Regions from separate parts of the Cellulomonas palmilytica genome, predicted to be linked through region 2. Evidence: riboswitches for the same ligand, from Rfam matches in the RefSeq annotation. Region 2 holds a riboswitch; each other region holds the start of a gene.
What was found. Region 2 has a riboswitch for S-adenosylmethionine ahead of F1D97_RS00445 (aminotransferase class V-fold PLP-dependent enzyme). Riboswitches for the same ligand answer to the same signal wherever they lie in the genome.
Positions count from the first base shown of each region.

Region 1 (9,943 bases), 820 kb from region 2:
CGGCGGTCAGCTCGCCCTTGCCGTGCGCCGCGCGGGCCTTGCGGATCTCCGGCGTCTGCGGGAACGAGCCGATGGTCGTCGTCGGCAGCGGCGGGAGGTTGAGGCGGGCCGCCTGCGCCTCCTTGCGCTCGTCGAACGAGCCGCGCGCGAACGCGTCGTCGGACAGCGCACCCGTGCGCTCGCGCACCTCGAGACGGACCACGCCCGGCGCGGTGCGACGCGACGCGACCGCGTCGGACGCCTCGAGCAGCTGCTCGTGGATCGCCTCGCGACCCTCGGACAGGCCCTCGGCGAGCGTGACGACCTCGGTGACCTTCTGGTCCGCGAACGCGAGCCACGAGCGCAGCGTCGGGTCGAGGTTCGGCTCGTCGGCCGTGTCGTGCGGGACGTGGAACAGCGACGTCGACGTGCCGACCGCGACCGCGCCCGCGCCGATGACCTCGAGCTGCTCGAGGACCTGGAGCTTCGCGTCCAGGTCCGCGCGCCAGATGTTGTGGCCGTCGATCACGCCCGCGACGAGCGTCTTCGACTCCAGGCCCGCGACCGCCTCGGTGGGCGCGGAGCCCTTGACCAGGTCCAGGCCGATCGCCTCGACGTCGCTCGCCGCGAGCACCGGCAGCGCCGCGCCCAGGTCCCCGTACGGGGCGGCGACGAACAGCGCGGGGCGCTGCGGGCGCGCGAGCTCGGTCGACAGCACGCGGTAGGCGTCCGCGGTCGCCGCGAGCAGCCGCTCGACGGGCACGTCGATGCTCTCCGAGACGAGCGCCGGCTCGTCGAGCTGCACCCACGTCGCGCCCGCGGCCGCGAGGTCGCGCAGCAGGTCCGCGTACACCGGCAGCAGGTCGTGCAGGCGGTCGATCGGGGAGAAGTCCGCGGGCGAGCCCTCGGTCGCCTTCGCGAGCGCCAGGTACGTCACGGGGCCGACGACGACCGGGCGGGTCAGCACGCCGTCGGCGAGCGCCTCGACGAACTCCGCGACCGGGCGCGTGCCCACGTACGAGAACGTCGTCTCGGGGCCGATCTCCGGGACCAGGTAGTGGTAGTTCGTGTCGAACCACTTGGTCATCTCGAGCGGCAGGTCGTCGCCGCGGCCGCGCGCGACCGTCGAGTAGCCCGCGAGGTCGAGCGTGCCGTCCTCGCCGACGAGGTCCGCGAACCGGGCCGGGATCGCGCCGACGACCGCGGTCGCGTCGAGCACCTGGTCGTAGAACGAGAACGCGCTCGGGATCGCCGGGACGTCCGTCGGCAGGCCGAGCTCGACGAGCCGGTCACGCGTGCGCTTGCGCAGCGCCGCGGCGGTCGCCTCGACCTCGTCGGCCGTGGACCTCCCGGCCCAGAAGGCCTCGATGGCCTTCTTGAGCTCGCGGCGCGGCCCGATGCGCGGGTAGCCCAGCACGGAGCCGGTCGGGAACTGCGGGGTCTCGCTCATGGGGTCCAGCCTTCGTCTCGTGGTGGTGCGGGGTTCGGGGGGACGACGAGGGGTGCGGCCTCAGCGGGCCTTGCCGTCCAGCTGCGCGCCCTCGAGCAGGTCGAGCGCGGCCTCGTGCTTGTTGTAGGTGTAGACGTGCACGCCGGGCGCGCCGCCGTCGAGGATGCCCTTGACGAGGTCGACGCCCGCGCGCGTGCCGATGCGGTGCCGCGCCAGCGGGTCGTCCGCCGCGCCCAGCGCGTCCAGCAGGTCCCGCGGCACCGGGACACCCGTGAGCTCCTGCGTGCGCAGCAGCCGGGCCGGGTCGGTGAGCGGGATGATCCCGGGGATGATCGGGATCACGACGCCCGCGTCACGTGCCTCGGCCACCAGGCCCAGGTACGCCTCGGCGTCGTAGAACACCTGCGTGATCGCGAAGTCCGCGCCCGCCTGCTGCTTGGCCAGCAGGGAGGCGACGTCCTGCGCGCGCGTGCCGCCGGTGGCCGCGTTGCCGCGCGGGAACGCCGCGACCGCGACCGACAGCGGACGCACGCGAGCGCGCACGGCCTGCGCGGGGCTCGCGCCGCAGCGGCGCGACTCGATGTCCCGCAGGAGCCCGACGAGCTCGCTCGCCGTCTCCAGGCCCTCGGGGTGCGCCTGCCAGTCGGTCTGCCCCGCGGGCGGGTCGCCGCGCAGCGCGAGGAACGAGCGCACGCCCTCGTCGAGGAACTCCTCGACGATCGTCGTGATCTCGTCGCGGCTCGTCCCCACGCACGTGAGGTGCGCGATGGGGGACAGCGACGTCTCGCGCAGCAGGCGGGACACGAACGCGCGCGACGTCTCGCGCGTCTTGCCCGACGCGCCGTACGTCACCGAGACGAAGTCCGGGTGCAGCGACTCCAGCTGACGGACCGTCTCCCACAGCCGGGGCGCGGCCTGCGGGTTGCGGGGCGGGAAGAACTCGAACGAGAGCGTCGGGCGGTCGAGCGTGCCCAGCGGGCGCGGCTCGGGCGCCACGTGCGCCGCGGGCGGGTTCACGGTTGCCGCGCTCACGCCAGCGGTCCGTTCAGACACAGGGTCTGCGACATGTCGACTCCATCGGTCCTGGCGGAAGCACCCACACCCTCGTCGCGGAGGGGGGTTGCTGCGGCGTCGACGAGCCAGGTCTCTCGGCCGCTCTGGATGGTTGGCGTGATCGTAGGCCGGGAGCCCACATGCTGACCACGACTTCTCACTTACCGAGACGGTCGGATCGTCCAGCGGACGGCCGGACGACGAGCCGCAGATCAGACGGGGTCGCGGCGGCGGAGGGCCGCGGGACGGGCGCGGGACTCGCGCGGGACGGTGCGGCCGCCGCGGGTCCCGGGACAGGGCCGCCACGGCACCGGCCGGAGTCCGGTCACGGCTCGCCGGAGCGGTCGGGGGAGTGCAGGTCAGGCGAGGGGGCGAGGCCGCTGGTGCGGGATCTCGCCCCACGGCGGGGTCCCCGTCACCGTCGACAGCAGACCGGCCTCGACCGCCTGCAGGACCTGCGCGTCCGGCGGGACCGACCCGCCCAGGGCGTCCCGCGCGCCGCGGACGGCGTCCAGGCCGCCTTCGGGGTCGGGCATCTCGGTCATGCGCGGAACTGTAATCGCCGCGCACGATCAGGCGAAGCCCCGACGGGCGGATCACCCGAGGGGAGCACGCACGGGGGTCATCCGTGCGGGCGGCACCTCGACGGACGGACGCCGCGGGCAATCGCGTGACACCGGCCGACGAGCACGCGCTGACCTGCGACTCCGTCCGCCCGGACCGTCACCCGAACGCCACACGCGGCCCACCCGCGTCAGCGCCGCCGTTCGGACACTTCACCCGCGGGCGGACGGGCAGGTCGCCAGGTGGTCGTCGACGAGCCCGCACGCCTGCATCGCCGCGTACGCGGTGGTCGGCCCGACGAACCGGAACCCCAGCGACTTCAGCTCGCGCGCCAGCGCGCGCGACTCCGGGGTCACGGCGGGGACGTCCGCCCAGGACGCGGGGCGCACGTGCTGCGTGCGGTCCGGCGCGAACGACCAGAGCAGCGCGTCGAGCGTGCGGCCCGACTCGTGCAGCGCGAGCAGGGCGCGCGCGTTGGCGATCGTCGCCTCGATCTTCTGCCGGTTGCGCACGATCCCCGCGTCCGCGAGCAGCCGCTCCACGTCGTGCTCGTCGTACCCCGCGACGACCTGCGGGTCGAACCCCGCGAACGCCGCCCGGAACGACTCGCGCTTGCGCAGCACCGTGATCCACGCGAGCCCCGACTGGAAGCCCTCGAGCGCGATCCGCTCGAACAGCGCCTCCTCCCCGTGCACCGCCACGCCCCACTCTTCGTCGTGGTAGCGCTCGTAGAGCGGGTCCCCGTCCCCGAAGCACCGCCCGGTCACAGGGCCGGCTGTCGGGTCGGCGGGGCCCGCAGGGGCGTCGACCGTGCTGTCGACCGTCGCGGTGTCGTCCATGCGGGGGAGTCTGCCGTGCCGCGCCGACATGCGGGAGTCCCGCGGCGTCGACCTGTGGACGACGAGGCGTCAGCCTGGGCCGACGCGCGCGCGCGACCGCCGCGTTCCTGCCCAGCAGCAGTCCCGCGCCGAGACCCCCGGCCCGAAGCCGGAGCAACCACGGTCTCGACGATGCGAGCCCGACGAGCCCGTCCTTCCTCCGGCTCCGGCCGCCGAGAGCCGGAGCAACCACGGTCTCGACGAGGGGAGCCGGCTCGCGGGGGCGGGGCGTCAGGTCAGGGTGGCGAGGGTCTTGCGGATGCGCTGGGCCGAGACCGGGGTGGGCGTGCCGAGCTGCTGGGCGAACAGGCTCACGCGCAGCTCCTCGAGCTGCCACCGCACGGCCGCGACCTGCGCCGGGTCCGCGCCGGGGGCCGCCGCGAGCGCGTTCTCCAGGTCGTGCACCTGCCAGGCCAGGTCCGCGTCGCGCGCCGGGTTCTCGGCGGCCTTGGCCAGCCGGTGCCGCGCCGCGCGCAGGTACCGCACCAGGTGCACCAGCCGCTCCGCGCCGGTCTCGACGACGAAGCCCGCGTGCACCAGGCGCGCCGACTGCTCGCGCACGTCGGACGCGGTGGCCAGCAGCGCGAGGCTGGACGTCCCCTTGAGCTCGACCTCCAGCTCGCGCCACGCGGTGAGCACCTGCACCAGTACCCCGACGAGCGCGTGCACCCGGTCCTCGAGCCGGTCGCGCAGGTACGCGCGCAGCGCGGCGTAGTCCTCGGGCGTGCGGACGTCGGCGGGGGTGCGGCCCGCGTCCGCGGGGCGGGTGCGCAGGTGCTCGTCGACGAGCGCGTCGACCGCGGCGAGCTGCACGTCCTCGACGAGCGCCTCGCGGCTCGGGTACGGGTTGGCGGCGAGCGCGAGCGCCTGCGCGCCCGTCCAGCGGGAGGTCACGCGGGCCGGGGCGAGCCCGACGTCGAGCAGCAGCAACCGGCGCAGGCCGGCGCGCGCGGCGGCGGGGCGCGCGGACGCGTCGGCGAGGGTGCGCACCGAGACGCTCGTGCGTGCGTCGACGAGCGTCGGGTAGGCGCGCACGACGGTCGCACCCGAGCGGACCTCGACGACCTCCGGGAGCGTGAGGTCGTCGGGCCAGGCCGTGAGGCCCCCTCGCGTCACGGACTCGGCGGGTTCGGTCGCGGCCTGCCCCGACGAGCGCGCGTCCGACGACCCGCCCGGGGAGCGGGCACCGCGCCGGTCCTGACGCGCTCGCGGACCGGGCCGTGCGGGCTCGTCGGCCGCGAGGCCCGCCTCGCGCATCGCCTGCCGCAGCGCCGCCTTCACGGCGGTGTCGACGGCGTCCTGCGCGCGGTCCGCGAGCCGGTGCTGCAGAGCCGCGAGGTCCTTGCCCTCGTCGACCACGCCGCCGCGGTCGCCCACGACGCGGAACGTCATGCGCAGGTGCGCGGGCAGGCGGTCGTCGTCGAACGCGTCGGCGGGCACGTCCATGTCCCGCACGGCGCGCACCGCGGAGCGGAACGCGTCGTGGAACGAGGGCGCGGCGTCACCGGCGCGCACGGTGTCCGCCCAGGACGCGGTGTTCGACCGCAGCCACGCGGCCACGGCGCGGCCCACGTCGGGCGCGGGGACGAGCTGCACGCGCACGGGCTTGGGCAGCGCGCGGATGGTCGCGACGACGAGCTCGTCGAGCAGCCCCGGCACCATCCAGCCGAACCCGTCGGGCGTGAGCCGCGGCAGCTGGGGGAGCGGGATGTGCACGGTGACGCCGTCCGCCTCGGTGCCCGGCTCGAACTGGTACGTCAGCGGGAGCGACAGGTCGCCCTGCGGCCAGCGCGACGGGAACGACGACTCGTCGATCGCGTCCGCGTCGGACGAGACGAGCAGCTCGCGCGAGTACGTCAGCAGGTCGGGGTCGCGGCGCCGCGCGGACTTCCACCACTGGTCGAAGTGCCGTGCGGAGACGACGTCCGCGGGGACACGCTCGTCGTAGAAGTCGAACAGCGCGTCCTCGTCGGCCAGCAGGTCCGCGCGGCGGGCGCGTGCCGCGAGCTCGGACGCCTCGGCGAGCAGGCGGCGGTTCTCGTGGAAGAACTGGTGGTGCGTGGTCCACTCGCCCTGCACGAGCGCGTGCCGCAGGAACAGCTCGCGCGCGGCCTCCGGGTCGACCTTCGCGTACAGCACGCGCCGCCCGGCCACCACGGGCAGGCCGTACAGCAGCACGCGCTCGGTGCACGTCGCGGCGCCCTGCTTGGTGGACCACGCCGGGTCGGAGTACGTGCGCTTGACCAGGTGCGCACCGAGCTCCTCGGCCCATGCCGGGTCGATGCGGGCCGCGTCGCGCGCCCACAGCCGCGACGTCTCGACGAGCTCGGCGGCCATGACCCACGCCGGCGGCTTCCTGGCCAGGCCCGAGCCGGGGAAGACCGCGAACCGCGCGCCGCGCGCGCCCAGGTACTCGTTGCGGCCGCGCCGGTCGGGCCGCGCCGGGCGCTTGTCGCCACGACGAGCGGGCGCGGCGACCTCGGTGGCCTCCTGCATCCCGACGTGCGAGAGCAGGCCGGACAGCACCGACTGGTGGATCGCGTCGGAGTCCCAGTCGCGGCGCAGCTCGCCGCGGCGCGGGCCGCCACCGGCCTCGGCGTCCTCGTCGGGACCCTGCGCGAGCGCGGGCCACCCGCCACCGTCGTCGGCGTGCGCGCGGTTCTCGTCGGGACCCCTGCCCTTGGTCCCCGGCAGACCCTTCGCGAGTTCCTTGAGCTGCGTGACCACGTCCTGCCACTCGCGCACCCGCAGGTAGTTGAGGTGCTCGGCGCGGCACGCACGGCGGAACGCGTTGCCGGACAGCTCGCGGCGCTGCTCACGCAGGTACGTCCACAGGTTCAGGTAGGACAGCAGGTCCGACGACGGGTCGGCGAACCGTGCGTGCAGCGCGTCCGCCTTCTCACGCTCCTCGGCGGGCCGCTCGCGCGGGTCCTGGATCGACAGGGCGGCGGCGACGACGACGACCTCGCGCAGCACGCCGCGGCGCGACGCCTCGACCACCATGCGCGCGAGCCGTGGGTCCACCGGCAGCTGCGCGAGCGCGCGCCCCGTGTCGGTCAGCCGCGTGCCGTCCGGGCCGGACTCGATCGCGCCGAGCTCGGTCAGCAGCTGCACGCCGTCACGCACCGCGCGCACGTCCGGCGGGTCGACGAACGGGAAGTCGACCACGTCCTGCGGCGAGGCCGCGACGCCCACCGCGATCATCTGCAGGATCACCGAGGCCAGCGAGGTGCGCAGGATCTCCGGCTCGGTGAACCGGTCGCGCCGCTCGAAGTCCTCCTGCGAGTACAGGCGGATCGCGATGCCGTCCGCCACGCGCCCGCACCGGCCCGAGCGCTGGTTCGCGGACGCCTGGCTGATCGGCTCGATCGGCAGCCGCTGCACCTTGGTCGCCTTCGACCACCGGCTGATGCGCGCCGTGCCCGGGTCCACGACGTACCGGATGCCCGGCACGGTCAGCGACGTCTCCGCGACGTTCGTCGCGAGGACGATGCGCCGCCCCGGGTGCGACGAGAACACACGGTGCTGCTCCGCGGCCGACAGGCGCGAGTACAGCGGCAGCAGCTCCACGGCCTGCGGGTGGCGCGGGTCGCTCACGCGTGCGCCCAGCGACGCGCGCAGCGCGTCCGTCGCGTCGCGGATCTCCCGCTCGCCGGACAGGAACACCAGCACGTCGCCCGGACCCTCGGCGCACAGCTCGTCGACCGCCTCGGTGATCCCCGTCATGAGGTCGCGCTCGCGGACCGGCTGACGGGCCGGGGGCGGGGTGCGGCGCGCCGGGCGCTCGTCGTCCAGCTCGTCGTCGTCCACGCCCAGCGCGTCCGGCGACAACGGGCGGTACCGGATCTCGACCGGGTACGTGCGGCCCGTGACCTCGACGACCGGCGCCGGGACACCGTCCGGGTGCTCGGGCGTCGGCGGGCCCGCGAAGTGCCGCGCGAAGCGCTGCGAGTCGATCGTCGCGGACGTGATGACCAGCTTGAGGTCCGGCCGCCGCGGCAGCAGACGCGTCAGGTAGCCGAGCAGGAAGTCGATGTTGAGCGAGCGCTCGTGCGCCTCGTCGATGATCAGCGTGTCGTACTGGCGCAGCAGCGGGTCCCGCTGGATCGCCGCGAGCAGGATGCCGTCCGTCATGACCTTGACGAGCGTGTGCTCGCTCGAGGTGTCCGTGAACCGCACCTGGTACCCGACGAGCTCGCCCAGCGGCGTGCCGATCTCCTGCGCGATCCGCTCCGCGACCGACCGGGCCGCGATGCGCCGCGGCTGCGTGTGGCCGATCTGCCCCGCGCGCCCCCGGCCGAGCTCGAGCGCGATCTTCGGCAGCTGCGTCGTCTTGCCCGAGCCGGTCTCACCCGCGACGACGACGACCTGGTGGTCCCGGATCGCGGCGGCGATGTCCGCGCGCCGCGCGCTGACCGGCAGCTCCTCGGGATACGTGAGGGGCGGCAGCACCGCCGCCTCACGAGCCGCGGCCGCGCGTGCGCGCCGGGCCTCGCCCGTGCCCCGTGCCTCGCCCGTGCCCCGTGCGCGGTCGCGACCCCGGCGGGGCGGGCGGCGCTCGTCGCGCTGGTCGGTGGTCACGGGGTCCCATCCTCCCAGGTCCCCCCGGAAGATCGCGCGCTCATTCCGGTCGAGGCCCGACGAGCGCGCGGACGGGACGTCAGCGCTCCGACGCGTCCTGCGTCACGTCCGCGACCGTCGCGTCCAGCGCCGCGACCAGGGCGTCACCGTCGACCGTCGCCGCGACCCCGTGCGCGCCGGCGCCGATCGACACGCGCCGCCCGCGCACGCGCTCGTCGGCCACCACGGGCCAGGCCGTGAGCGACCCGAACGGCGTGATCGTCCCGCGCTCGTACCCGGTGACCTCGAGCGCGGTCGACGCGTCCGGCAGCGACAGCCGGGACACGCCCAGCAGCGCGCGCAGCTTCGGCCACGAGATCGCGCGGTCGCCCGTCACCAGCACGAACAGGAAGTCGTCGTCACCGCGCCGCACCACGAGCGACTTCACGACGTCGCCCGGCGAGACGCCGCGCGCCGCGGCCGCCTCCTCGAGCGAGCCGACCCGGCCGTGCCGGGTCACCGTGAACTCGACCCCCGACGCCTCCAGCGCCGCGACCGCCCGCCGCTCCCCGTCGCTCGTCATGCGCCCACCTCACCACATGCCGGCCCGCGGCGGGTACGGCGACGGGGGCCGCGACGCTGTGGTCGCGACCCCCGTCGGGTCGTTCCGGCACCCGGCAGACGCACCCGGCTGACGTACCCGGGTGCGGCGCCGGTCAGAGCGAGGGGACCTCGCCCGGGACCGGGATGGTGATGGGCGCACGGCCCTTCTGCGGCGTGATCGACAGCGACTCGTACCCGGAGGAGTCGAGCTTCTGCGTGAACGGCTGCTGACCGACGCAGCTACGCGTCGCGCCCTTCGTCGCCTTGCCCGTCAGCAGGTAGTTCGTGATCGCGTTGTCGACGCAGGTCGACGACCCGAACGCGGTGTGGCCCCAGCTGTTGCTCGACACGAACGACGAGTTCGGCAGCAGCTTCGCCGCGGCCTTGGCGCCGTTGTAGTTCGTCGCCGGGTCCCACCAGTTGCCGACGACGAGCACCGGCGCGGACGTCACGTGGTCGAACGTCCCGCGGTACGCGTCCTCGTCCACGGCCTTCCACGTCCACGACGCGCACGGCGCCGAGGCCCAGGTCCACATCTGGCCGAAGGCGTCACCGGTCTTGGCGGCCGTGTTGCCCGCCGCGACCCAGCTGGCCGCGTTGCCCGGGTTGAGGCTGTCGGAGCACATGACCGACTGGTACGCCTCGGGCGAGTTGTCGTACGGGAACGCGAAGCCCGGGACCTTCGCGGCGAGCTGCTGCTTCTGCGCGTCCTGGTCCGCCGCGAACTGCTTGTACTCCTTCAGGCGGGCCTTGAACTTCTTGGCCGCCGCGTTCCACTGCTTGCGCTCCGTCGCGTTCGTCGGGGTCTCCTGGAGCTCCATGAACATGTCGAGGTCCATGTCGACCCACGCACCCG
Region 1 is NZ_CP062221.1:890,030-899,972, forward strand. Features, by position in the region: gene metE (5-methyltetrahydropteroyltriglutamate--homocysteine S-methyltransferase) at 1-1,429, opposite strand, end outside; gene F1D97_RS04285 (methylenetetrahydrofolate reductase) at 1,490-2,461, opposite strand; SAM riboswitch class I at 2,501-2,597, opposite strand; gene F1D97_RS04290 (hypothetical protein) at 2,842-3,027, opposite strand; gene F1D97_RS04295 (DNA-3-methyladenine glycosylase I) at 3,259-3,885, opposite strand; gene hrpA (ATP-dependent RNA helicase HrpA) at 4,156-8,505, opposite strand; gene F1D97_RS04305 (aminoacyl-tRNA deacylase) at 8,585-9,067, opposite strand; gene F1D97_RS04310 (alpha/beta hydrolase) at 9,201-9,943, opposite strand, start outside.
Region 1: another riboswitch for S-adenosylmethionine. It lies ahead of F1D97_RS04285 (methylenetetrahydrofolate reductase); the one in region 2 lies ahead of F1D97_RS00445 (aminotransferase class V-fold PLP-dependent enzyme).

Region 2 (9,943 bases):
TCCGGCTCGGGCAGCTCGAGTCCGCGATCGCGGGTGGCGTGGACTCCACGTCGGACGCGCCGATCGTCGTGACCGACCGCCTGCGCCGCGCACTGCTCGACCTGTCGCGCGCCAAGACGGCCGGGCAGAAGCTCGCCGCGCTCGGGCGCATCCGCCCCAAGGACCTCGCGCCCGTCGCACCGTCCACGGGCGAGCCGCGCACGCGCCTGTCGATGGGCGAGCACCAGGCGCTCACGACCGCGGAGTGGGGCATCACGCGTGAGGCGCAGGACGAGCTCGCGCTCGCCTCCCACCAGCGGCTCGCGGCCGCGTGGGACGCCGGGTTCTTCGACGACCTCGTCACGCCGTACCGCGGCCAGACGATCGACGGGAACCTGCGCAAGGACACCTCGCTCGAGAAGCTCGCGAGCCTCAAGCCCACGTTCGGCACCCGGCTCGACGCGCCCGCGACCATGACCGCCGGCAACTCGACGCCGCTCACCGACGGCGCGTCGACCGTGCTGCTCGGGTCCGACGAGTGGGCCGCGCAGCACGGGCTCACGCCGCTCGCCGCGGTCGTCGACGCCGAGGCCGGCGCGGTCGACTTCGTGCACGGCGAGGACGGGCTGCTCATGGCACCGGTGTTCGCAGTGCCGCGCCTGCTGGCGCGCAACGGCCTGTCGCTGGCGGACCTGGAGTACGTCGAGATCCACGAGGCGTTCGCGTCGACGGTGCTCACCACGCTCGCCGCGTGGGAGTCCGAGGAGTTCGGCCGCACACGGCTCGGGCTGGACGGCGCGTTCGGCGCGGTCGACCGCGCACGGCTCAACGTGCACGGCTCGTCGCTCGCCGCGGGGCACCCGTTCGCCGCGACCGGCGGGCGCATCGTCGCGACCATCGCCAAGGAGCTCCACCTGCGCAAGCAGCGCGACGGCGGCACCCCGCGCGCGCTCGTGTCCATCTGTGCGGCCGGCGGGCTCGGCCTCACCGCGATCCTCGAGGCGGCCTGACATGGCGAACCCCATCACGACCACCCTCTCGGCCAAGCTCTCGGGGCTGCTCGGCTTCTCCCCCGCCGTCCCGCTGCGGCGCTGGGAGCCCGGTCAGCCGCTCGTCGACGGCAAGGTCCTCGTGCTCGGCGCGGGCGACGGGCCGGACGCCGACGCGGACGCCGTCGCGGCGCTCCTGTCGGGCTCGCCCGCGCAGCCGTCCGCGACCCCCGACGCCGCGGGCGCCGAGGTGCTCGACGGCTGGGGCCTGGACGTCTACCGCCACCCCGTGCCCGACGAGCGGTACGCCGCGGTCGTCGTCGTCCTGACGGGCGTCGAGCACCCCGACGACCTGCACGCGCCGATGCTCGCCGCGGCCTCGACCCTCAAGAAGCTCGCACGCGGCGGCCGGGTCGTGACGATCTCGCGCGCCGCGACCGCGTCCGACGCGCCCGCCGTCGCGGCAGCCCGCCAGGGCGTCGACGCCGTCGTGCGGACCATCGCCAAGGAGTCGCGCGGCGGTGCCACCGCCAACGGCATCGTGCTCGGCGCGGACGTGCCCGTGACCGCGGCCTCGGCCGTCGGCGCGCTGCGGTTCCTGCTGTCCACGCGCTCCGCGTTCGTGCACGGGCAGCTGCTCGCCGTCGACTCGACCGCCGGCTCGCTGCCCGCCGACTGGGACGCGCCGCTCGCCGGTCGCGTCGCGGTCGTCACGGGCGCCGCGCGCGGAATCGGCGCGGCCATCGCCCGCACGCTCGCGCGGGACGGCGCGACCGTGGTCGCGGTCGACGTGCCCGCCGCGGGCGAGCAGCTCGCGGCGGTCGCCAACGAGGTCCGCGGCACCGCGCTGCAGCTCGACATCACCGCCCCCGACGCGGGCGCGACGATCCTCGAGCACGCCCTCGCGCGGCACGGGCACCTCGACGTCGTCGTGCACAACGCCGGCATCACGCGCGACAAGCTGTTCGCCAACATGACCGACGCGCAGTGGGACTCGGTCATCGCGGTGAACATCGCCGCGCAGCTCGCGATCAACGAGGCGCTCCTGACCTCGGGCGACTTCACCGACGCGCCCCGCATCGTGTCCATCTCGTCGACCACGGGCCTCGCGGGCAACCGCGGCCAGGCCAACTACGCGGCCACCAAGGGCGGCGTGATCGGCATGGTCCGCGCGACCGCGCCGCTGCTCGAGCCGTTCGGCGGCACCGCCAACGCGGTCGCTCCCGGCTTCATCGAGACCGAGATGACCGCGAAGATGCCCGCCGTGACGCGGCAGGTCGCGCGCCAGCTCAACTCGCTGCAGCAGGGCGGGCGGCCCGTCGACGTCGCCGAGGCCGTGTCGTTCCTCGCGTCGCCGCAGGCCGGCGGGGTCGTCGGGCGCACGCTGCGGGTGTGCGGGCAGAACGTGGTGGGCGCGTGACGCTCGTCGACCTGCCCGCCGTCCCCGGCCTCGGCGGGCTCTACGCGCGCGGCGCGGCGTCCACCGGTCGGCTCGCCGTCGCGCGTCGCACCGGCTCCGCGCCCGTCGAGCTGCCCGGCACCGAGTACCGCGTGCGCGGCGTGCGCCCCTCGCTCGAGCACCTGACCGCCTACCAGCGGCTCGTCGGGGAGTCGGCGACGGACACGTTGCCGCCCGGGTTCGTGCACGTGCTCGGCTTCCCGCTCGCGATCGCGCTCATGGCGCGCACCGACTTCCCGCTGCCGATGCTCGGGATGGTGCACCTCGCGAACGTCGTCGAGCAGCGCCGCTCCATCGGGTACGACGAGACGCTCGACGTCACGGCGTCCGCGCGCGACCTGCGGCCCCACCGCACCGGCACGCAGGTGGACCTCGTCGTCGAGGTCACCGTGGACGACGAGCGCGTCTGGCGCGGCACCTCGACGTACCTCGCCAAGGGCGTCCGGCTGTCGGGGTCCGGGTCCGACGAAGCCGCGTCCGACGCAGCCACGTCCGACGACGCCGCGTCCGACGAGAGCGCGACGGACGAGCGTGCGCCGTTCGAGCCTCCGCTCCCCACCGGCCAGTGGAGGCTCGGCGCCGACACCGGTCGGCAGTACGCCCGCGTCTCGGGCGACCGCAACCCGATCCACCTCAACCCGCTCACCGCCAAGGCGCTCGGCTTCCCGCGCACCATCGCGCACGGCATGTACACCGCGTCGCGCCTGCTCGCGGACGCGGGCCGGGGCCGCGGCGACGCGTTCGTCTGGTCGGTCGACTTCGTCAAGCCCGTCCTGCTCCCGGCGACGGTCGCGACGAGCGTCCGCCACCGCCCGCGCGGCGGCTTCGACCTCGCGGCCTGGCACCCGCGCACGTCCAAGCCGCACGTCCTCTCCTCGGTCCTCCCCCTCCCCTGACCACTCCACCGCCGACCCCGCGGTTGCTCCGGCTCCCAACCCTCGAAGCCGGAGCAACCCCGGGCTCGACCGTCCCCCTCGGCCGCGACCCCGTCATTGCTCCGGCTATCCGCGGTCTGAGCCGGAGCAACCGCAAGGTCGGCCGACGTCCATCACCGCCCATCAGCCTCGACCGCGACCCCGCCGTCGCTCCGGCTATCCCCGCTCAAGGCCGGAACAACCCCAGAGTCGACCGTCCCTCTCTGCCACGACCCCGTCATTGCTCCGGGTATCCGTGGTCTGAGCCGGAGCAACCGCGGGGTCGGCCAGAGAGCACTTGGACGGGGGATCGGGTCGGGCGGGCGGGTTGTCAGGTGGGGAGCCAGCCGGCCAGGGCCGCGATGCCGCGGGCGATCTCGTCGGGGGTGCGGCCCGTGGTGCCGACGCGGTGGACCGACGGTGGGCAGCCGCGGTCGAGTCCGCGCGCCGCGGCGTCGCTGCGCGCGACGTGCGCGTCGAGCTCCGCGCCGTGCTCGCGCCGCGCGAGGCGTTCGTGGGCCGTGGCGTCGTCAGCCGTGAGCAGCACCGCGGTGACGCGCGGGGCGTCGCCCATCGCGAGGGCCAGGTCGTCGGCGTACTGCGGGCTCACGGTGTTCGTGTAGACCAGTCGCCGGTAGCCCAGGTCGCGGTACGCGGACCAGACCGCGCGCAGGTTGCGTTCCGCGAGGCGCTCGGCGTGCGGTGCGGGGTGCGCGAGGTCGAGGTAGTCGCCCTCGATCACGGCGTGCCGCACGTCGGCGGCCGTGAGCAGCGCGTGCAGCGCGTGCGCGACGGTCGACTTGCCGACCCCCGAGCGCCCACCGATGAGCACGACGTGCGACCGCTCGCCGTCCGGGGCGCCGGCACGCGCAGCCTCGTCGGGACGCGCAGCCTCGTCGGGCCGTCCGCTCGCGTCGGTGAGCGCGGCCTCGTCGGGCCCAGGGAGCCCCAGGCGCTCGCGCAGGCGCGTGCGGGCGGCTGGCCACTCGTCGGCGAGGATCGAGAAGTACACCGAGTCGCCGCGTGAGCCGTCGGGCGCGAGCCGGTGCCCGCGCAGCCGCCCCTCCTCGACCGCGCCGAGCCGCGCGACGGCGGCGAGCGAGCGCGCGTTGCGCGCGTCCACCCGCAGCGCCACGCGGTGCACGCCCCACGTCTCGAACGCGTGGGTCAGGAGCGCGAGCTTGCAGGCGGGGTTGACGTGCGTGCCCCACACGGCGGGGTCGTAGAACGTGTGGCCGATCTCGAGGCGGCCGATGCGCAGGTCGACGTCGTAGAGCGACGTCGAGCCGAGCACCGCGCCGGTCGCGTCGTCGAGCACCGCGAACGCGTACCGGCCTGGCGCAGCGAGTGCGGTCTCGACGTCCGCGCGCATGTCGTCGGGCGTGCGCGGCACGGGTGACGTCATGCCGCGCCAGACCCGGTCGTCGACGAACGCGACGAGCGCCGCGGCGTGGTCGAGGGCGAGAGGGACGAGGCGGACCCCGGGGGCGCGGAGCGTCAGGTCGTGCTGCACGCGCCGCATCGTGCCACCGGGGCCGCGTGCGGCTCGAACGCTTTGCGCCCGCGGGTGGGTGCGGGGTGGCAGGGTGGGCGCATGCTTCTCGACGCCGGCGGCGACTACGACGGTCTGACGTTCACCGAGGAGGACCTCGCGGGCCAGGACGGCAGCGAGGCGCGGTTCCTGGACTGCACGTTCGTCGGTGTCGTGCTGGACGGCGCGGACCTGCGGCACGCACGGTTCGTCGACTCCGAGTGGAGCGGCGTGCGGGCGTCCGAGCTCGACCTGTCGAGCACCGCGTGGCAGGACGGCGAGTGGCGGGACTGCCGGCTCGGCGCGGTCCAGGCGTACGGGTCGCGGTGGACGCGCCTGCATCTCGTCGGCGGGAAGATCGACTACCTCAACCTGCGCGACGCGACGCTCGAGGAGGTGCGGCTGTCGGGGGTCGTGGTCGACGAGCTCGACCTGGCCCGGGTGCGCGCGAAGCGGCTCGTGCTGGAGGACTGCCGCGTGCGGCGGCTCGACGTGACGGGCGCGTCGCTGACCGATGCGGACCTGCGCGGCGTGCGGGACCTGCAGCACCTCGACGGCGTGGCGGGGCTCGCCGGCTCGACGATCACGTCCGAGCAGCTGGTCGAGCTCGCGCCGGCGCTCGCCGAGCACCTGGGTCTGCGCGTGCGCTGACGCCCACGCCGGGTGGCGGTCAGGAGAGCGTCATCGCCAGCGCCGACCTGGTGAACGCGTCGGGGTCGTCGGGGCGGACGCCGACGGCCGCGAGCTGGCCCAGCCCGACGACGGAGGCGAGCGCGACGAGCGAGCGGCGGCGGGCCTCGTCGGGGTCGTGGCCGAGCTCGACGAGCAGGTCGGCGAGGTAGTCGACGCGCCGCTGCGACACACGCGCCACCACGTCGCCGACCCCCTCGACGGCGGCCTCGACGTAGAGCCGCGCGGACTCACGGCGCAGGCGGGCGACCGCGGCGAACAGCGCCTCGAGGCGCGCGCGGGCATCGCCGCCGGTCTGCGCGAGCGCGATCACGGCGTCGGTGTGCTCGTCCTCCCACCGCGCGACGACGGCGGCGACGAGCTCGGCGCGGTCGGCGAAGTGCCAGTAGAAGGAGCCCTTGGTCGCGCCGAGCGAGCGCGCGAGCGGCTCGACGCGCACGGCGGCGAGGCCGTCGCGCCGGAACGTGTCGTAGGCCGCGTCGAGCCACGCCTGCTTCGTCGTCGAGGCCTTGACCATGATCCGTACGCTACCGTACGGTCATGTTCCGTACGGCACCGTACGGAACGGCTGCCACGAGGTGAGGGGGCACCACGATGGGCACGGCGATGGGCACCACGACGGGCACGACGACGCGCACGCGCTGGTCGCTCGCGATGCGCGACTTCCCGCCCGACTACGCGGACACGACGATCGTCCGCCTGCCCGACGGCGCCACGACGGACCCGCGCACCTGGGCCACGACGACGTTCTCGCCGCGCACCATGCCGCGCTGGGTGCTCGCCGCGCTCGGGCTGCGCCAGCTCCTCGTCCCGCTGATCGGGGTCCGGCCCGCACCGCGGGCCACGTTCGCGGTCGACGAGGTGGTCGCCGACGAGCACGGGGGCGAGGCGCTCGTCGTCGCCGACGACCGGCACCTCGACTTCCGGTGCGGCGTCGCGGTCGACGCGCGGGCGGGCCTCGTCGCGGTCACGACGAACGTGCGCGTCCACAACCGGCGCGGCCGGCTCTACTTCCTGCCCGTGCGCGCGCTGCACCCGCACGTCGTGCGCAGCATGCTCACGCGCGCCGCGCGCGTCCTGGCGCCCTGACCCCGGCTGCTCAGTCCAGCGCGGGGCCGCACGCGGCCGCGGCGGTCGCGGCCAGGTGGTCCAGGCCGTGCACCGCGAGCAGCGGACGCGTGTCGTCGACGACCGCCCAGCAGCCGTCCTCGATCGCGTACCGCGAGCGCGGCCCGTCCGTGACGTAGGCGTGCAGCGCGGCGACGAGCCGGTCGACCGCCTCGCTCGGCGTCCCGACACCCACCGACGCGCGGATCGCGCCGTTGCTCGCCCCCAGGCGCGTGAGCAGCGGGTGCGCGCAGAACCGACCGTCGCGCACACCGATGCCGTGCTCCGCGGCGAGGTACGCCGCGACGAGGCCTGGGTCGTGGCCCTCGACGGTGAACGTCACGACGCCCACCGGCTCGGCCGAGTCCGGCCAGATGCTCGCGACCCGCACGCCCGGCACCTGCTCGAGACCCGCGACGAGCCGCGAGCGCAGCGCCTGCTCGTGCGCGACGAGCGCGCCGTCGGGCAGCGCCGCGAGCGCGTCGCACGCCTGGGCGAGCGCGATCGCGCCGATGACGTTGGGCGACCCGGCCTCGTGGCGCGCCGGGGCCGGCTGCCACACCGTCCGATCGGTCCGCACGTCGCGCACCGCACCTCCCCCTGCGAGGTACGGCGTGCCCGTGTCGAGCCAGTCGCGGCGGCCGACGAGCGCGCCCGCGCCGAACGGCGCGTAGATCTTGTGGCCGGAGAACACGACGTAGTCGGCGCCCGAGCGCGCGAGCGAGAAGCCGCGGTGCGGGACCAGCTGGGCCCCGTCGACCGCGACGCGCGCCCCCGCGGCGTGCGCGATCTCGACGACCTGCTCGACGGGCAGCGCCTCGCCCGTGACGTTGGACGCCCCCGAGACCGTGACCAGCGCGTACGGCCGCGCGGCGAGCTCGGTGCGCAGCGACTCGAGCGTCGCCGCGACCGTCTCGGCGATCGGCAGGATCGTCGTGCGACGGCCCTGCGGGTCGGACGAGCGCAGCCACGGCAGCAGGTTCGCGTGGTGCTCGAGGTCGAGCACCAGGACGCGCTCGCCGGCGGGCACGACGCCCGCGAGCAGGTTGAGCGAGTCGGTGGTGTTGCGCGTGATGATCGCGACGTCGTCCTCGCGCGCGTCGACGAACCGCGCGATCGTCTGCCGCGCGGACTCGTACAGCGCGGTCGACACCTGCGAGAGGTACCCCGCGCCGCGGTGCACCGACGCGTACAGCGGCAGCACCTCCGCGACCCGGTCGGCCACGGCCTGCAGCGCCGGGGCGCTCGCCGCGTAGTCGAGGTTCGCGTAGACGCGCTGCGTGCCGTCGACGAGCGGCACCGTGGTGCTGGCGCCGACCACCGGCAGCAGGGGCTCCACGGCGCCCGCCGGGGTCGTCGTCGGGGTCGTCGCACCCGTCGTCGGACAGGACGTCGTCTCGGCCAGAGCGGTCACGGGGGTACCTCCGTGGGTCCGGGGACTCCGGGGTCGGGCGTCCCGCGCTTGCCGTCACCGGTCGGTGCACGGCCTGGTCGTCACCCGGGGCACCCCACCGCGGAGGAGGGTTGCCGGCCAGCGAGCCGGGGCTTCGCGCTGGCACTCATGACCTGACCGAAAGGGTGACGAGCCGGACGAGCGGCTGTCAACGCAGACGCGCGTCCGTCTCGTCACACGGGACGGTGTGTCCACGAGGTGGATACCTGCGGCGGACCGGCGTTAGTCTCCTCGCACCATCCAGAGCGGCCGAGAGATCTGGCTCGACGACGCCGCAGCAACCCGCAGGCCCCGCGCCTGGCCGAGGGTGCTACCGCCAGGACCGATGGAGGAGCGACATGGCCGAACCCTACGCAGGCGACCTCACCCCGCAGGAGGCCTGGGACCTCGTGACGTCCGACGAGCGCGCGCTGCTCGTCGACGTGCGCACCGAGGCCGAGTGGCAGCAGATCGGCGTCCCGGACGCCGCCGACGCCGACGACCGCGCCGCGTTCGTCCAGTGGCTGACCCCCGCCGGGCCCAACCCCACGTTCCTCGACGAGCTCGCGGCCACCGGGCTGCAGCCCGGCGACGGCCGGCCCGTGGTGTTCCTGTGCCGCTCGGGCGTCCGCTCCGTGGCCGCCGCACAGGCCGCGACCGCTGCCGGCTACGGCCCCGCCTACAACGTGCTGCGCGGGTTCGAGGGCGACGTCGGACCCGACGGGCAGCGCGGCCACTGGGGCTGGCGCGCCGAGGGTCTGCCCTGGCGGCAGGCGTGAGCGCGCACGTCCCGGGCCCCGGCGACTGGGACTCCCGGCGCGTCGAGCGCTCGACGCTGCGCCCCGACACGCTCGCGGTGCGCGGCGGTCAGGTCCGCTCGCAGTTCGGCGAGTTCGGCGAGGCCCTGTTCCTCACCCAGGGCTTCACGTACGACTCCGCGGGCCAGGCCGAGGCCGCGTTCGCGGGCGAGGTCGACCGGTTCCTGTACTCGCGCTACAACAACCCGACCGTCTCGACGTTCGAGGAGCGCCTGCGGCTGCTCGACGGGGCCGAGGCCTGCTACGCCACGGCCACCGGCATGAGCGCGGTGTTCACGGCGCTCGCCGCGCTCGTCGGGTCCGGGTCGCGCATCGTCGCGGCGCGCGCGCTGTTCGGGTCGAGCGTCGTGATCTTCGACGAGATCCTCGCCCGGTGGGGCGTGCGCACCGACTACGTCGACGGCCACGTGCTCTCCCAGTGGGAGGAGGCGCTCGCGACCCCGGCCGACGTCGTGTTCTTCGAGACGCCGTCCAACCCGATGCAGGACCTCGTCGACATCGAGGCCGTCTCGCGCCTCGCGCACGCCGCCGGCGCGGTCGTCGTCGTCGACAACGTATTCGCGACGCCCGTGTTCTCCCGACCGCTCGACCTGGGCGCGGACGTGGTCGTGTACTCCGCGACCAAGCACATCGACGGGCAGGGCCGTGTGCTCGGCGGCGCGATCCTCGGCTCGTCGGACTTCGTCAACGGACCCGTCCAGACGCTCGTCCGCAACACCGGGCCGTCGCTGTCGCCGTTCAACGCGTGGGTGCTGCTCAAGGGCCTCGAGACGCTGTCGATCCGCGTGCGGCACCAGGCCGCGTCCGCGCTCACGCTCGCGCGCTGGCTCGAGTCCCACCCGGCGGTCGAGTCCGTGCGCTACCCGTTCCTCGAGTCGCACCCGCAGCACGACCTCGCGCTGCGGCAGCAGACCGGCGGCGGGACGGTCGTGACGTTCACGCTCCGCACGCCCGACGGCGCGACGCCCGAGCTCGCGAAGAAGACGACGTTCGGCGTGCTCGACGCGCTGCGCATCATCGACAT
Region 2 is NZ_CP062221.1:72,603-82,545, forward strand. Features, by position in the region: gene F1D97_RS00405 (acetyl-CoA C-acetyltransferase) at 1-989, shown strand, start outside; gene F1D97_RS00410 (3-oxoacyl-ACP reductase) at 991-2,388, shown strand; gene F1D97_RS00415 (MaoC/PaaZ C-terminal domain-containing protein) at 2,385-3,323, shown strand; gene F1D97_RS17430 (GNAT family N-acetyltransferase) at 3,673-4,854, opposite strand; gene F1D97_RS00430 (pentapeptide repeat-containing protein) at 4,936-5,523, shown strand; gene F1D97_RS00435 (TetR/AcrR family transcriptional regulator) at 5,543-6,079, opposite strand; gene F1D97_RS00440 (DUF2867 domain-containing protein) at 6,169-6,651, shown strand; gene F1D97_RS00445 (aminotransferase class V-fold PLP-dependent enzyme) at 6,662-8,083, opposite strand; SAM riboswitch class IV at 8,123-8,236, opposite strand; SAM riboswitch class I at 8,356-8,454, shown strand; gene F1D97_RS00450 (rhodanese-like domain-containing protein) at 8,461-8,880, shown strand; gene F1D97_RS00455 (O-succinylhomoserine sulfhydrylase) at 8,877-9,943, shown strand, end outside.

Region 3 (9,943 bases), 770 kb from region 2:
GTGGTGGGTTCCGTGGTGGGTTCTGTGGTGAGGTCGGTGGCGGGTTCTGTGGCGGGTCCTGCGGGCTCGAGCACGACGAGGCGGCCGGCACGACGACGTGCGCGCGAGTCGACCGCGGAGGCGAGCGCGGACAGCGCGGTCATGGCGGCGCACACGACGAGTCCCGTCGCGGCGGCGCGCCCGTCCGCCCCGGGCCCGGCGGTGGGATCCGACCCGGAGACGACGACACCGCCCAGCAGCGCGAGCGCGAGCACCGCGCTGACGCGCTGCAGGACCTGCAAGAAGCCCGCGGCAAGCCCGGCGGCGTCGGGTGGGACGGCCTCGAGCGTGAACGCCTGGTTGGGGGCGTGCACCAGCCCGGTCCCCACTCCCCCGACCACCTGCACGGCGACGAGCCCGGGCACGACGAGGTGCGCGGGAGCGCCCGCGACGAGCGCGGCGGACGCGGCCGTCGACCCGGCGACGAGCAGGAGCGCGACGGTCACGGCGCGTCGCCCGAACCGTCCCGCGACGCGCCACGCGACGGTCGAGACCACGGCCCCGACGACCGCGCCGGGTGTCCCGACGAGCCCCGCCCGCCACGCGGGCATGCCGAGCCCTTCCTGCAGGTGCAGGACGAGCACGAGCGTCGAGCCGAGCGACGCACCGAACACGAGCGTGGCGACCGCGGTGCCGAGCACGAACGACCGGGACGCGAGCAGCGCCGGCAGCAGGAGGGGCAGCCCGCCGCGGCGGGCGTGGTGCCGCTCCCAGACGACGAGCGCGGCGCCCGCGAGCACGGGGGCTCCCCACGTCCAGCCCGGGGTGCTGGTGCCGCCGGTCACGGCGACCGCCGGCACGAGCAGCGCGAGCACGGTCAGACCGAGCAGCGCGACGCCCACCGGGTCGACGTCGGGGCGCCGCCCGGGACGCGCGACGCGCGGCAGCCAGCGGCGGCCGAGCAGCGCGGCCGCGAGGCCGAACGGCACGTTGAGCAGGACGACCCAGCGCCACGGGGCCGCTCCCCCGGCGGCCTCGAGCACGAGCCCGCCGACGAGCGGCGCGAGGATCCCCGCGAGGGCCGCGACGCTCACGTAAGCGCCGAGCGCGCGCGTGCGGCGCGCGCCCGTGAAGTGGTCCTGCAGGAGCCCGAGCACCTGGGGGTTGGCGACCCCGGCGGCGACGCCCTGCAGGAACCGGCACGCGACCGCCACGTCGGCGGTCGTCGCGGTCGCGGCCGCGACGCTCAGCAGCGAGAACACCGCGACGCCGCCGACGAGCAGCCCGCGTCGCCCGCGCACGTCGCCGAGCCGGCCGGCGGGGACGAGCGCGAGCGCGAACCCCAGGGAGTACGCGGCGACGAGCCACTGGACCTGCCCGGTCGAGGCCTCGAGGGACGCGCGCAGCGACGGCACCGCGACGGTGACGACGGCCTGGTCGGTGAGCGTCGCGAAGCCGACCGCGAGGCACACGAGCGTCACGCGCGTCTCGGTCGCGCGCCACGCGGGCGCCGACCGCGGGGGTCCCGCGGCGGTCGTCGGGGAGGTCGTCGGGGCGGTCGTCAGGGAGGTCGCCGGGGAGGTCGCAGCCGAGGTCACCGCAGCCCGAGGCCCGCCTGCCGCAGCGCCTGCGCGAGCCGCTCCCGCCCGTTGAGCGCGCGCGGGCTCGCGAACCGCGCGAGGAGCCGCTCGGTCCACGAGTGCCGCAGCCCCTGCGCGCGGTAGTACTCGCCGATCCGGTCCTCGTAGGCGGCCACGGCGTCGAGCTGGTGCGCCAGGTCGTACGTCTCGTGGTGCAGCACGGCCTCCTGCGGGAGCCGCGGCTTGACGCCCGCCTGCTCGCTCGGGTCGGGGTGCCCGACGACGAGCCCGAACGCCGGGAACACGTGCGCGGGCAGCCCGAGCACCTCGGCCACGTCCTCGGGCCGGTTGCGCAGCGCGCCGATGTACACGGTGCCGAGGCCGAGCGACTCCGCGGCGAGGGTCGCGTTCTGGGCCGCGAGCGCGGCGTCGACGAACCCGACGACGGTCGACTCGAGGAACTCGGCCGCCTCGGTGGGCGCGCCGTGCCGGTCGGCGACGACGTGCGCGCGCCCCAGGTCGACGAGCCACACGAGCAGCACGGGCGCCTGGACGACGTGCTCCTGGTCGCCCGCGAGGTGCGCGAGCCGGGCCCGGCGCTGCGGGTCACGGACCGCGACGACGCTCCACAGCTGCAGGTTCGAGCTGGTCGCGGCGGACTGCGCCGCGGCGACGAGCGTCGCGACGACCTCGTCGGGCACGTCGTCGGGCAGGTACCGGCGCACGGAGCGGTGCGCGAGCTGTCGGCGCACGACCGCGGAGTCGACGAGCGGGCCGTGCGGCGCCGCGGCGCCGCCGTACCGCGCGTGCCGCAGCTCGTCGAGGGGTGCGGCGTCGTCGGGTGCGGGCTGGGCGGTGGGCTGTTCCACGACGACGTCGACGGACACGGTGCGCTCCTTCTCCCGCCGCCCGCGGGTGCGGGCGCTGCTGCGGATCGACCCGGGCGCGAGCCGCTCTCGTCGCGGCCGCCCGCCCCGCCTGCCGGGACAGACGGCGGGGCTCGTGGGGCGCGAGGTTCGTCCGTCCCGGGAGGTGGGTCAACGACCGGGCCGTCGCGTCTCACATGACGGGAAGTCCGGTGGGAGCCGTGCCGGCGTGCCGGCCGCGCCGCACACTTCCGGGCACCGACGACGAAGGGGGCCGCGGTGGAGCGCTGGATGCGACTGGGCACGTACCACACCGTGACGGGCCAGCACGCGGGTGCGTGGCGCGTGAGCACGCAGGCGACCGACAGCGAGTCGCTCGCGCAGCACGTCGCCGCGGCGCGCGCGGCGCAGGACGCGGGGCTCGACTTCCTGCTCGTCACCGACGTGCTCGGTGAGCAGGCCGACCCGCAGCGCCCGCACGAGGTGCGCGCCGACCTCGTCCCGCGCCTCGAGCCGACGGCGCTGCTGGCCGCGCTCGCCGCGACGACGCGGGACATCGGGCTCGTCGGGAGCTTCTCGACGACGTTCGAGGACCCGTACCACCTGGCCCGACGGCTCGCGAGCCTCGACCACCTGTCCGAGGGCCGGGCCGGCTGGAACGTCGTGACGTCGTTCCAGGCGCTCGCGTCCGCCGCGGCGGGCGGCGAGCCGCTGCCGCCGCACGCGGACCGGTACGCCCGCGCCCGTGAGGCGCTCGAGGTCGCGTGCGCGCTGTGGGACGCGTGGGAGCGAGACGCCGTCGTCCGCGACCGGCGCGCCGGCCGGTACGTCGACCCCGCGCGCGTGCGCCGCGTCGAGCACGCCGGCCCGTCGTTCGACGTCCGCACGGTGCTGCCGTCGTCGCGTTCGCCGCAGGGCCGCCCCGTGCTGTTCCAGGCGGGCGCGTCCGAGGCGGGGCGCGCGCTGGCGGCCGACCACGCGGACGTCGTGTTCACGAGCCAGGACCACCTGCCCGACGCGCGGAAGTTCTACCGCGAGGTCAAACACCGCGTCGCGGACGCGGGACGCGACCCGGACGGCGTGCTCGTCATGCCGGGCGTCGTCGCGATCGTCGCATCGACGCGCGCGCAGGCCCGCGAGGTGCGCGCGCGGCTCGACGAGGCGATCGACGACGAGCGTGCGCGCCGCCGGCTGTCCGCGCTGCTGGGGTGGGACACCTCCGCGCTGCCCGCGGACGCGCTGCTCGACGCCGCACCGGCGCAGACCGAGGGGCACCGCAGCCGGGCGCGCCAGCTGCACGAGCGCGCGGTCCGCGAGCGCCTGACGGTCAGGGAGCTCGCGCGCGTCGCGGAGGCCACGCGCGGCCACCTGCTCGTCGTCGGGAGCCCGCAGGACGTCGCCGACGAGCTGCTCGCCTGGTTCGAGGCGGACGCCGCCGACGGGTTCGTCGTCGGACCGGCCGTGATGCCCGCGGGCCTGCGACGGTTCACGCGCGACGTCGTGCCGCTGCTGCGCGCCGCGGGCGTGCGGCCGGACCGCCCGCACGGCGGGACGCTGCGCGACCGGCTCGGGGTCGGCGCACCGACGGGGGCAGCCCGTGAGACGACCGCCCTCAACCGTTGACCCGGGCCTGCCCGCCACCTAACTTCTGCGGCCGGTCCCGAGTTCCGCCGTCTGGCTCGGCAGGCGGAACAGCAACCCCCAGACACCGGTGGGGTGCTCCCGAGCACGACCTGGCGCACCCGCACCAGCGGGCGCGCAACCGATGTCCCCCAGGAAGGCGCCACGACGCCATGACGACAGTCCTCGACCCGGCCGCGACCTCGGTCGGCGCGTCCCTCACCACGTTCACCGCCGCGTTGAGCCGTCCCCGCGGGTTCGGCGACGCGAGCCTGCGCCGTCGTCGCCCCGGCGACATCGAGCTGCTGGGCGGCATCCCCGACGACTCCGCGCTGCCCGTGAGCGAGCTCCTCGCGTCCGCGCAGCGCGTGCTGTCCGACGAGCGCGCGGGCGCGGGCGCGTTCCAGTACTCGCAGTCCGCGGGTCTCGACGAGCTCCGCGCCTGGATCGCCGCGCGCGAGGGTGTCGCACCCGAGCGCGTGATCGTCACGAACGGCGGGTTCCACGGCCTGTCGCTGTCGGTCCTCGCGCTCATCGAGCGCGGCGCGCCCGTCGCCGTCGACAACCCCGTGTTCCCGCTGTTCCTGCGCGCGCTCGAGCTGTCCGCCGGCCGCGCCGTGCCGATCTCGGTCGGCCCGCACGGGCTCGACGTCGACGAGCTCGAGCACCACCTGCGCGGCGGCGGTCGTCCGGCGGCGGTCTACACCGTGCCGGACTTCCACAACCCGAGCCAGGGCACGCTGCCGAGCGAGCAGCGCGTGCGGCTCGTCGAGCTCGCCGAGCGGTACGGGTTCGTCGTGCTCGCGGACAACCCGTACCGCGAGCTGCGGTTCCGCGGCACGGACGCCGACCAGCGCGTGCTGTCCGAGTCCGACCGCGTGGTGCACGTCAACACGTTCTCCAAGACGCTCGGGCCCGGCCTGCGGCTCGGCTGGGTGGTCGCGGCGCCCGAGCTGGTCGAGGCGTTCGTGCGCGTGCGCAACCGGCAGGACTCGCACACGTCGACGCTCGAGCAGCGCCTCGTGATCGACCTGCTGACGCACGACGACACGTGGTTCGACCGCACGCTCGAGCGCGCCCGTGCGCTGTACCGCGAGCGCGCCGACGTCCTCGCCGGTGCGCTGCGCGAGCGGCTCGGCGAGCTCGTGGAGGTCGAGGACCCCGAGGGCGGGTTCTTCCTGTGGCCGCGGATCACGCTGCCGGGCCTGGACCCGGCGCGGCTCGCGGAGGCGTCCGCCGAGCGCGGTGCCACGTACCAGCGGGGCGACTTCTTCTCCTCGAGCGGTCGCCCTGAGTTCACCGACCGCGTGCGCCTGGCGTACGGCGACCGCGACGTCGCGACGCTGCGCGAGTTCGTCGCGCGGTTCGGCGACGCGGTCGACGCCGTCGCCGCGGGGACCGACCGATGAGCGCGCTGCACCTCGCGGTCGAGCTGGACGGCCGCGGCGCCCACCCGGGCGCGCACCTCGTCGACACGCCGCCCCTGACGCGCACCGCCTGGAGCGACACGGCGGGGTCCGACGACGTCGGGCCGGAGCGCCTGCGCCGTGCCGTGGCCGCCGCGCAGGACGCCGGCGTCACGTTCGTGACGTTCGACGACAGCCTGACGCCCGCCCCGGCGGGTCCCGCGCTGCGCGTCGACGCCGTGACGCGCGCCGCGTTCGTCGCGCCCGTGACGTCACGCATCGGCCTCGTGCCGCTCGTGCACCCGGGCGTGACCGAGCCGTTCCACGTCGCGAGCCAGCTCGCGTCGCTCGACCACGCGAGCCGTGGCCGGGCGGGCTGGCTCGTCGGCTCGGGCGACGTGCCCGGGGCGCGGGCGGCGCTCGACCGTCCCGTCGCCGCCGGCGACGACCTGCGCGACGAGACCGCCGACGTCGCGCGCACGCTCGCGGCGTTGTGGGACTCGTGGGAGGACGACGCGGTCGTCCGGGACACCGCGACGGGGCGCTTCGTCGACCGTGAGCGCCTGCACAAGGTCGACGTGACGTCGGGCGGCTCGGGCGCGACCGCGAGCCCCGCGACGCGCGACGTGCCGGACGGCGTGCGCGCGCCGTTCAGCGTCGTGGGGCCGCTCATCGTCCCGCGTGGCCCGCAGGGGCGTCCGGTCGTGGTCGCTCGCGCCGGCGTGCTGCCGGGTACGGCGGTCGACGTCGCGCTCGTCGGGCCGGGTGCCGACGACGACGCGCGGCTGACGGCCGCGTCGCTCGCGGGCGACTCGTGGGTCGCGCGCGTCGCGGCGCAGGCCCGCGCGGACGGTGCGCCGCTCGTCGTGCTCGACCTCGCGGTCGTGCTCGACACCGCCGACGCGGGCGCACCCGCTCGTGCGGCCGAGCTCGACGCCGCGACGGCGCCGCTGCCCGGTTCGGCGTGGGCCTCGGCGGCTCGCTGGAGCGGTTCCGCGTCCGGGCTCGTCGAGCTGCTGCTCACGCTGCGCGGCGTGGTCGACGGCGTGCGCGTGCTGCCCGCCGTGCAGGACGTCGACCTCGCCGTGCTCGTGCGCGACGTCCTGCCCGCGCTGCGCGTCGCCCGCGCCGTCCCGACGCCGCGCCCCGGCGCGACGCTGCGCGACACGCTCGGCCTGGCACGCCCCGCCAACCAGTTCGCCCGCGGCGCGTGACGCGCCCGTCCGTCAGGAGACTCCCGTGAGCACCGCCACCGGCCCCTCGTCGGCCGACTACCCCCGCCCCCACGCGCACGTCCACCTGGGCGTGTTCTTCCAGGGCGTCAACCACACCACCATCTGGTCCGACCCGGCGAGCGGGTCGCAGATCGACTTCGAGACGTTCCGCGAGGTCGCGCAGACCGCCGAGCGCGGGCTGTTCGACGCGTTCTTCCTCGGTGAGGGCCTGCGCCTGCGCGAGCAGAACGGCCTGCTGCACGACCTCGACGTCGTGGGTCGGCCCGACGCGATCACGCAGCTGTCCGCGCTCGCCGCCGTGACCCGACGCATCGGGCTCGTCGCGACGCAGAACGTCACGTACAACGACCCGGCCGACCTCGCGCGCCGCCTGGCGAGCCTCGACGTCCTGTCGGGCGGCCGCGGCGCGTGGAACATCGTCACGACCGACAACTCGTGGACGGGCGCGAACTTCCGCCGCGGCGGGTGGCTCGACCACGAGCTGCGGTACGTGCGCGCGGCCGAGTTCGTCGAGGCGGCCCAGGCGCTGTGGGACGCGTTCGACGACGAGGGCGCGCCCGTCGAGGTGCGCTACGCGGGCCGGACCGTCGAGCTCGTCGCGACGCCCACCGTGCCGCGCAGCGCGCAGGGACACCCGGTGCTGTTCCAGGCCGGCGACTCCCCCGCCGGCCGGGACTTCGCGGCGTCGCACGCCGAGGTGATCTTCTCGGCGCACGGCACGGACCACGCCGACGCGCTCGCGTTCGCGCACGACGTCCGCCGCCGCACGGTGGCCGCGGGACGCCCCGAGGACGACGTCAAGATCCTGCCCGGGACGCAGATCATCCTGGGCGCGACGCCCGACGAGGCCCGCGAGAAGGCGCGCTGGGTCAAGGAGCAGCAGGTCACGCCCGCGACCGCGCTGTCCCTGATCGGCCAGGTGTGGGGCGAGGACCTGTCCCACCTCGACCCCGACGGCCCGCTGCCGGAGCACGACCCGGTGGTCAAGGCGATCGGCGAGACGCGCGGCACGCCGCGACCCGGCCGGGACGCCGTGGCCGTCGCCCGCGCGTGGCGCGAGCGCGCGACCGAGCAGGGGTTCTCGATCCGTGAGCTCGTGCTCGACCAGGAGCGGCAGCGCGGGTTCGTCGGGACCCCGTCGTCGGTGGCCGACGAGCTCGCGCACTGGGTGCGCTCGGGCGCGAGCGACGGGTTCAACCTCACGCCGTGGGTCGTGCCCGGCGGGCTCGACGACGTCGTGGACCGGCTCGTGCCCGAGCTCCAGGAGCGCGGCGCGTACCGCACGGAGTACACCGGGACGACGCTGCGCGAGCACCTGGGCCTGCGCGCACCCGTCCCGCACCGCCGCACGCTCGTGACCGCCGACGCCTGAGTGCCGGGAGTCGCCTGAGCACCGGCACGCAGCACGCACACGGGGGCCCGTCCTGCATCCCACAGGACGGGCCCCCGCCTCGTGCCCGACGTGCCTCGCCCCGCCGTCCCCCCGGAACGGGGCGGTGCGTCGAGCTGGTCCTACCCGGGCGGTGCCGGTGCCGCCGGCACCGGCAGCCACCGCTGCGCCCACTCCCGGGCGAGCGCCGCGACCTGGCCGAGGTGGGCCGCGAACGAGTGGTCCGCGCCCGCGATCACCTCGACGTGCGAGTGCGCCGGGAGCCAGCGCTCGCCCTGGGCGGTCGTCGCGGCGAGCCGCTGCTCGCTGTCCTGGTCGCCGTGCACGACGAGCACCGGCACGCGCACCGCGCGCAACAGCGCCTCCTGCGTCCCGCACGCGCCGACCTTCGGGCGTGCGCGGTTGACCGTGGCGTGCGTCCGCACGTGCGTCGGCACCGTCAGCGGCAGGTGAACGTCGCGGTCGAGGTACCAGTCCTGGACCTGCTCCGGCGTGAGGAACGGGTAGGGAGCGTCGCCCGAGCCCGCACCCGTGAGCGCACCTGTCAGGACGAGCGTGCGCACGGACGTCCGGCCCGGCGCGACGCGCAGCGCGACCGCCGAACCCAGCGAGTGGCCGTGCACCAGCACGTCCGACAGGCCGAGCGCCTCGACGTGGTCGAGCACCGCGTGCAGGTCCGAGATCAGGTGGTCGCCGTCGACGACGTCGCCGTCGGACTCCCCGAACGCCGAGAAGTCGAAGCGCAGCACTGCGTGCCCGAGCGCCGCGTACTCCTCCGCCAGCACGTCGTACCGGCCGTTCGCGCGGCGATCGGAGAGGAACCCGTGCGCGAGCACCACCGCCGAGCGCACGCCGTCCGCCGCGGGCGTGAACGTCGCCGCGAGCGTGCCGTGGTCCGTGCCGATCCGGTGTTCGACGCTGCGGCGGGCCGGCACGCTCGTCGTCCCCGCGCGCACGCCCGTGCCGGACGCCGCGCTCGTCGTCGCGGTCACTTCAGCCCCAGGTGCGAGCGCAGCGTCGTGCCCTCGTACTCGGTGCGGAACACGCCCAGGCGCTGCAGGTGCGGCACGACGGCGCGGCCGAACTCGTCGAACGTCCCCGGGAAGTGCGTCGGCGTGACGAGGAAGCCGTCCGCGGCACCCGAGGTGAAGATGTCCGCGAGCTGCTCGGCGACCTCCCGGCCCGTGCCGACGACCTGCGGCGTGAGCTCGCTCGTCGAGAACGTCACCGCGGCCTCCGCGAGCGTCACCGCGCGCTTGCGCGCGCCCAGCAGCTCGTCGAGCTGCACGATCGTGCGCGACTCGAGGTGCTCGGGCGTCGCCCGCTCCTCGAGGACCTGCGCGTACGGCGTTCCCGGGTCCAGGTCGCCCAGGTCGAGCCGGGAGAACATGCCGAAGAACTCGATCCCCGCCTCGGGCGCGATGTACGAGGCGAGCGCGTCGCGGCGGGCGCGGGCGATCTCCGTCGTCTCGCCGATGATCGGCTGGACCGCGGCGAACAGCCGCAGCGCGTCGGGGTCGCGGCCCTGCCGCGCCGCCCGGGCGCGCAGGTCGTCCTTCTTGGCGCGCAGGTCGGCGGGCGTGCGCTCGATCGCGAAGATCACGTCGCCCCAGCGCGCGCCGTGGTCGCGCCCGCGCGGCGAGTCGCCCGCCTGGATGATCACCGGGTGCCGCTGCGGCGACGGCGGCAGGTTGAGCGGCCCGCGCACCTCGACGTACTTCCCCTTGTACTCGGGCGCGGTGATCCTCGTCGTGTCCGCGTACACGCCGGTCTCGGGGTCCGCGACGAGCGCGTCCGGCGCCCACGAGCGCCACAGCGCGAGCACGGCCTCGACGAACTCGTCGCCGCGGTCGTACAGCTCGGTACG
Region 3 is NZ_CP062221.1:3,141,574-3,151,516, forward strand. Features, by position in the region: gene F1D97_RS14230 (MFS transporter) at 1-1,577, opposite strand, end outside; gene F1D97_RS14235 (NADPH-dependent oxidoreductase) at 1,574-2,446, opposite strand; gene F1D97_RS14240 (NtaA/DmoA family FMN-dependent monooxygenase) at 2,705-4,048, shown strand; SAM riboswitch class IV at 4,082-4,196, shown strand; gene F1D97_RS14245 (aminotransferase-like domain-containing protein) at 4,219-5,454, shown strand; gene F1D97_RS14250 (LLM class flavin-dependent oxidoreductase) at 5,451-6,665, shown strand; gene F1D97_RS14255 (NtaA/DmoA family FMN-dependent monooxygenase) at 6,691-8,058, shown strand; gene F1D97_RS14260 (alpha/beta hydrolase) at 8,199-9,068, opposite strand; gene F1D97_RS14265 (NtaA/DmoA family FMN-dependent monooxygenase) at 9,065-9,943, opposite strand, start outside.
Region 3: another riboswitch for S-adenosylmethionine. It lies ahead of F1D97_RS14245 (aminotransferase-like domain-containing protein); the one in region 2 lies ahead of F1D97_RS00445 (aminotransferase class V-fold PLP-dependent enzyme).